Linked DNA regions of Paraburkholderia bryophila. The protein of the gene in region 2 binds, or shares a complex with, the protein of the main gene of each other region. Links are inferred from orthologs where the notes say so. Each region holds a gene or a part of one and is shown on either strand. Other genes may lie near its edges. The genes, in order: pmbA and tldD.

Region 1 (3,169 bases), 1.7 Mb from region 2 along the record:
GCGCGATCGAAACGGCGTTGCTGCGCCATCGGCATCGGTTGAACGAGGCGGCGGTGGATCTGAATATTTCGCGCGTCACGCTGTACCGGCTGATGGGCCTGCATGGCTTGCGCGAATTGAGCGCCGTCGAAGACAAAGCCGTGCTCGCGGGAGAGGACGCCGCGCAGGAGTGACGGCTTGACCTAGGGACGGGTCCACACCCGTGGGCCCGCTTCTGCGCGTCAGGTAGAATCGTCCCGGTTACGTTCCCCTTTCCATTCGATGACGACGCTCACCCTGATCGTCGCTCGCGCCAATAACGGCGTGATCGGCCGCGACAACCAGTTGCCCTGGCGACTTCCCGAAGACCTCGCGTTCTTCAAGCGCACCACCATGGGCGCGCCCATCATCATGGGCCGTAAAACGCATGAATCGATCGGCCGGCCGCTGCCGGGACGCCGCAACATTGTCGTGACACGGGACGCCACGCGTCGCTTTCAGGGCTGCGACGCCGCCACGACTCTCGAAGAAGCGCTCGAGCTCGCCGCCCAGGATCAGGCGCCGGAAGCGTTTCTGATCGGCGGCGCGCAGTTGTACGCGGAAGGGTTGCGGCAGGCGGACAAGCTGATCATCACCGAGATTTCCGCCGACTTCGAAGGCGACGCCACGTTCCCCGAACTCGACGACAGCGAGTGGGAAGAAGTCGCGCATGAAACGCATCGCGCGGATGCACCGAATGACTTCGATTACGCGTTCGTGACTTATAAGCGCACGGGCGCTTGAGGGTGCTGAAGGTGCTGAGGCCAGACTCAAACGCATTCGCATAAAAAAACGCCACGCAAGTTTGCGTGGCGTTTTTGTTTCTGCCTGAGGGTTGTGCGTTGCCGCGGCTGCGCGTCTCAACGCACAGCATCAACCCGCTTACTGCCCGGCGATCGTCATCCGTTCAATCAGCACCGAGCCGGTCTGCTTGGTGCCGCGTGTGATCGTATCCGCGCCGATCGCAACGATATGGTGGAACATCTCCTGCAGCGTGCTCGCCACGGTGATTTCCTCGACCGGATACTGGATCTTGCCGTTCTCGACCCAGAAGCCCGACGCGCCGCGCGAATAGTCGCCCGTCACGTAGTTCACGCCCTGCCCCATCAGTTCGGTCAGCAGCAAGCCAGTGCCGAGCTTCTTCAGCATGGCTTCGAAGTCGTCTTCCGGACGCGTGTTGGAACTCTTCAGCGACAGGTTGTGCGAGCCGCCCGCATTACCGGTGGTTTGCATGCCGAGCTTGCGCGCCGAGTACGTGGAGAGGAAATAGCCTTCCACTACGCCGTCTTTCACGACTGACCGCTGTTTGGTGCGCACGCCTTCTTCGTCGAACGGCGCGCTGCCCATGGCGCGGGCGACGTGCGGATCTTCGACCACCTGCACGTGCGGCGCGAACACCGGCTTGCCGAGGCTGTCGACGAGGAACGACGTCTTGCGATACAGCGCGCCGCCGCTGGTGGCTTGCACGAACGCGCCGAGAATACCGGCGGCGAGCGGCGCTTCGAACAGCACCGGCACCTTGCGGGTGTCGAGGCTGCGCGCGCCGATGCGCGACAGCGCGCGTTGCGCCGCGTAACGGCCCACCGCTTCCGGATCGGCCAGATCGCCGGCGTTGCGGGTCGAGGTGTACCAGTCGTCGCGCTGCATATTGCGGCCGCTGCCGGCGATCGGCGCGCACGCAACGTAGTGGCGCGAGAACGGATAGCCCGCGAGGAAGCCGCGCGACGTGGCGAGCACGAATTGCGAGTGCTGCGCCGAGACGCTTGCGCCTTCCGAGTTCTTGATCTGCGGGTCGGTCGCGAAGGCGGCGTCTTCCGAGCGACGGGCGATTTCCACGGCTTCATCCGCGCTCAGATTCCACGGGTGATACAGATCGAGATCGCGCGGCGCGGTTTCGAGCAGCTCCGCTTCGGCGAGCCCGGCGCAGTCGTCTTCCGCCGTGAAGCGCGCGATGTTGTACGCCGCCGCGACCGTGTCCTTCAGCGCCTGCGACGAAAAGTCCGAGGTGCTTGCGTTGCCGCGCTTGTTGCCGATAAACACCGTCACGCCGACCATCTTGTCGCGGTTGTGCTCGATCGTCTCGACTTCGCCGCGCCGCACGGAAACGGACAGGCCGTCGCCTTCGGAGATCTCGGTTGCCGCGTCGGTACCGCCGAGCGACTTCGCGTGACGAAGGATGTCCGAGGCGATTTCCTTCAGCTCATCCTGGGTATGCGGAAAAAAGCGCTGCTTGACGTCCATGTCTGCTGCCATTGTCGTTGCCGTCCTGTTCGGGGCCGGGCGGCCCTGTGTGTGCGTACCTGCCACGCATGTGCGTCTGCGTCTGCATTTGTGTCTGCATTTGCGTCGTAACGCATCCCGCGATCATAGCAAGGTCCGCGCCGCCGTACCTGGCATTCGCCGGGCGTCACTTCAACGGTGCTTTGGCGGGCGCGCAATCGTGCGAAAGCGTACCGTCGAGGTCATGCGCAATCCGGCGCGGCAGGCGTGGCGCGAAGGCTCGCGCGCGCCGGGACGGCCGGTTCGAGGGGCGCGGCACGCTACAATATCGGTATGACACGCAAAACCCGCATTCAACCTATCGAATCCGCCGAGCCGGAAATCGACGAGAACGGTTACGACCGTCCCAGCAAGTCCCAGCTCAAGCGCGACATGCATGAGCTGCAGGAACTGGGCATGGCGCTGATCGCCTTGCCGAAAGACGCGCTCAAGCGCATGCCGATGCCCGAAAAGCTCGACGACGCCGTGCGCGAAGCGCGCCGCATCACCGATCACGAAGGTAAGCGCCGCCAGGTGCAGTACGTCGGCCGCGTAATGCGCTCGCTGCTGGACGACGAAACCGCCGCGCTGCGCACCGCGCTCGACACCTACAACGGCGTCAACAAGGCGGAAACGGCCAAGCTCCACTGGATCGAACGCACCCGCGAAAAACTGCTCGCCGACGACGCCGCGCTGACCGAGTTCATCCGCCAGCATCCGAACGCGGATCCGCAGCAGGGCCGCACGCTGATCCGCAATGCTCGCAAGGAAGCGCAGCAGAGCAAGCCGCCGCGCTACTTCCGCGAGCTGTTCCAGTGGATCAAGAACGCCGACGGCCCGTCCGCCGCGACCGATTCCGACGCTGACGACGCCTTGGAAGACGACGATGACG
Region 2 (3,313 bases):
TCTTGCCGCCGCGCAGGATGATGTGGCAATCCTCATTGCCCGCAGTCGACACGATCGCCGAGTGGCCGCCCTTGGTCACCGACAGGAAATGGTGCGGCTGCGAAGCGGCCTTGATCGCGTCGACGGCGATCTTGACGTTGCCGTCCGTGCCGTTCTTGAAACCGACCGGGCACGACAGCCCCGAGGCCAACTCGCGATGCACCTGCGATTCGGTCGTGCGTGCGCCGATCGCGCCCCACGAGATCAGATCCGCGATGTACTGCGGGCTGATCATGTCGAGGTATTCGGTGCCGGCCGGCAAGCCGAGTTCGTTGATGCGCAACAGCAGTTCGCGCGCGGTGCGCAGGCCGTCGTTGATCTTGAAGCTGTTATCCATGTGCGGGTCATTGATGAGACCCTTCCAGCCCACCGTGGTGCGCGGCTTTTCGAAGTACACGCGCATCACGATTTCGAGCTCGCCTGCGAAACGCTTGCGTTGCTCGACGAGGCGGCCGGCGTATTCCATGGCCGCCTTGGTGTCGTGAATCGAGCACGGCCCGATGATGACGATCAGGCGGTCTTCCATGCCGTGCAGAATGCGATGCATTGCGTTACGCGAGTGGTAGATCACGTCGGACACCGTTTCGTCGCAGGCGAATTCACGGATCAGGTGAGCGGGCGGCGTGAGTTCTTTCAATTCGCGGATACGGACATCGTCGGTGTTGTGCGGGGGCATGGTGGTTCTCCTGAATCGGTTCGTAGCGTGTTCGGTGTCAAAGGCGTGAGGCGAAAAAAAACCGCCAGACTAGGCTGGCGGTTTTTCGGGAATTCTTGGTGTCTTGCGTGCACTAACACCCCTCTCGATCCGCCAGCGGTCTGAGATGCCAAAAAAGTAAAAGTAAAACTTGGCGGACATGGCGAAATGGGGTCGCTGATCAAAAGGGTGAGTGACTTTATAACCCGGGCAGACCGTGCGGTGCAAGCCGTGGGGGGTAAAAATGCGGAAAATCCGCATACTTCGTGCTAAACGCTCACGAAGTATGCATTTTCTTCAAAAATCAGGCCGTGCCGCCTACTGTCATCCGGTCGATCCGCAGCGTCGGCTGGCCGACGCCCACTGGCACGCTCTGGCCTTCCTTGCCGCACACGCCCACGCCCGAATCGAGCTTCATGTCGTTGCCGATCATGCTGACGAACTTGAGCGATTCCGGGCCGCTGCCGATCAGCGTCGCGCCCTTCACCGGGTACGTGACCTTGCCGTTCTCGATCATGTACGCCTCGGAAGCCGAGAACACGAACTTGCCGTTGGTGATGTCCACCTGACCGCCGCCGAAGTTCACCGCATACAAGCCGTTCTTGACCGACTCGATGATTTCCTTCGGGTCCTTGTCGCCGTTCAGCATGTACGTGTTGGTCATGCGCGGCATCGGTAGCGCGGCGTACGACTCACGGCGTGCATTGCCCGTGACCGGCATCTTCATCAGACGCGCGTTCAGCGTGTCCTGAATGTAACCCTTCAGGATGCCGTCTTCGATCAGCGTGGTGCACTGGGTCGGATTGCCTTCGTCGTCGATATTCAGCGAGCCGCGGCGGTTCGGCAGCGTGCCGTCGTCGACCACGGTGACGCCCTTGGCGGCGACCCGTTCGCCGATGCGTCCCGCGAATGCCGACGAACCCTTGCGGTTGAAGTCGCCTTCAAGTCCGTGACCGATCGCTTCGTGCAGCAGCACGCCGGGCCAGCCCGGTCCGAGCACGACGGTCATCGCGCCGGCCGGCGCCGGCCGTGCGTCCAGATTGACCAGCGCTGCATGAACGGCATCGTCGACGTAGCCCGACAGCACTTCGTCGGTGAAATAGCCGTAGTCGAAGCGTCCGCCGCCGCCGCCGCTGCCGATTTCACGGCGGCCGTTCTGTTCGGCGATCACCGTGACCGACACGCGCACCAGCGGCCGGATGTCGGCCGCGAAGCCGCCGTCGCTGCGCGCCACGAGCACCACGTCGTATTCACCGGCGAGGCCGGCCATGACTTGCTGGATGCGCGGATCGCGGCCGCGCGCCATCTGTTCGACGCGCTCGAGCAGCTTGACCTTGGCGGTGGCGTCGAGCGAATGTAGCGGATCGGACGGCAGATACAGATCGCGCCCGGCAATACCGACCAGCGACGAAGCCGCCTTGATCTTCTGCTTGCCGCCGCCGACTTTGGCGATCGCCCGCGTGGCGATGGCGGCCTGGCGAATCGCTTCGGGCGACAGGTCGTCCGAATAAGCGAACGCCGTGCGGTCGCCCGATACGGCGCGCACGCCGACGCCCTGGTCGATGCTGAAACTGCCCGACTTCACGATGCCTTCTTCGAGACTCCACGCCTCGCTACGCGTGTACTGGAAGTACAGGTCGGCGTAATCGATCTTGTGCGTGAAGATTTCGGCGAGCGTGCGGGTGAGCAGGGATTCGTCGAGACCGTAGGGCGTCAGGAGGATGTCCTTGGCGGTGGCGAGATTACGGATACCGGGTTCGATGATGTTCATGCGAAGTATGTTCTGCTCGATACGAAGGATTCGGTTAGCGCCACGCCCTCTATATGAGTGGCAGGCGCCGCACTTTCAATGTCGCGCGGGGTTCATTTCAGTCAGCTCAGCACGCGATGACGCCAGGCGGGCAGGCTCTGCCGCACCTCGTCGATGCGCGCACGCTCGAGATTGCCTGTGACCACGCCGGCGCCCTCGTCGCGCACCGCGACGATTTCGCCCCACGGGTCGATCAGCATGCTGTGGCCCCAGGTCCGGCGGCCGTTTTCGTGTTTCCCACCTTGCGCGGCGGCCAGCACGTAACACTGGTTTTCGACCGCCCGGGCTCGCAGCAGCATTTCCCAATGCGCGCGGCCGGTGGTGTAAGTGAACGCCGACGGCACCACGATCAGCGCGCAGTCGCCCATGCGCCGGTACAGCTCCGGAAAGCGCAGATCGTAGCAGACCGACAGGCCGACGCGGCCGAACGGCGCTTCGAACGTGCGGACTTCGTGGCCGGGGCGAATGGTGCGCGCCTCGTCGAACGATTCCTCACCCTTTTCGAAGTTGAACAGGTGGATCTTGTCGTAGCGGGCGGCCTCGTTGCCCTGCGGGTCGAACACCAGCGTGGTGTTCAGCACGCGAGACGCCTCTGGCGCCGTGAGCGGCAGCGTGCCGCCGATCACCCAGATCTTGTGACGGCGCGCGGCGTCGGCGAGAAAACGCTGGATCGGGCCGTCCTGGTAGGGCTCTCGCACCGCCAGCTTGTCGGTGTCCTTGAAGCCCATGAAGCAGAAGTATTCGGGCAGCAGGACCAACTGCGCGCCGTC

Evidence for each region.
Region 1: the proteins of tldD (region 2) and pmbA are in contact, whole or in part, in a solved structure (PDB 5NJ9), measured with the Escherichia coli proteins. The link is inferred for Paraburkholderia bryophila from one-to-one orthologs.

What each region holds. Positions count from the first base shown.
Region 1 is NZ_JACCAS010000001.1:3,972,852-3,976,020, reverse strand. Bases 87-2,934 are described here. They hold pmbA (metalloprotease PmbA), read right to left. Parts: upstream 2,272-2,934; coding sequence 901-2,271; downstream 87-900. Other genes in these bases: yjgA (ribosome biogenesis factor YjgA), read left to right, coding at 2,572-2,934; GGD40_RS17835 (dihydrofolate reductase), read left to right, coding at 262-762; GGD40_RS17840 (sigma-54 dependent transcriptional regulator), read left to right, coding at 87-173. Also shown: more of GGD40_RS17840, read left to right, coding at 1-86; more of yjgA, read left to right, coding at 2,935-3,169; mog (molybdopterin adenylyltransferase), read left to right, coding at 3,164-3,169.
Region 2 is NZ_JACCAS010000001.1:2,233,405-2,236,717, reverse strand. Bases 272-3,263 are described here. They hold tldD (metalloprotease TldD), read right to left. Parts: upstream 2,505-3,263; coding sequence 1,038-2,504; downstream 272-1,037. Other genes in these bases: GGD40_RS09885 (carbon-nitrogen hydrolase family protein), read right to left, coding at 2,606-3,263; aroG (3-deoxy-7-phosphoheptulonate synthase AroG), read right to left, coding at 272-715. Outside these bases: more of aroG, read right to left, coding at 1-271; more of GGD40_RS09885, read right to left, coding at 3,264-3,313. UniProt on the Escherichia coli protein: Metalloprotease involved in CcdA degradation. Suppresses the inhibitory activity of the carbon storage regulator (CsrA).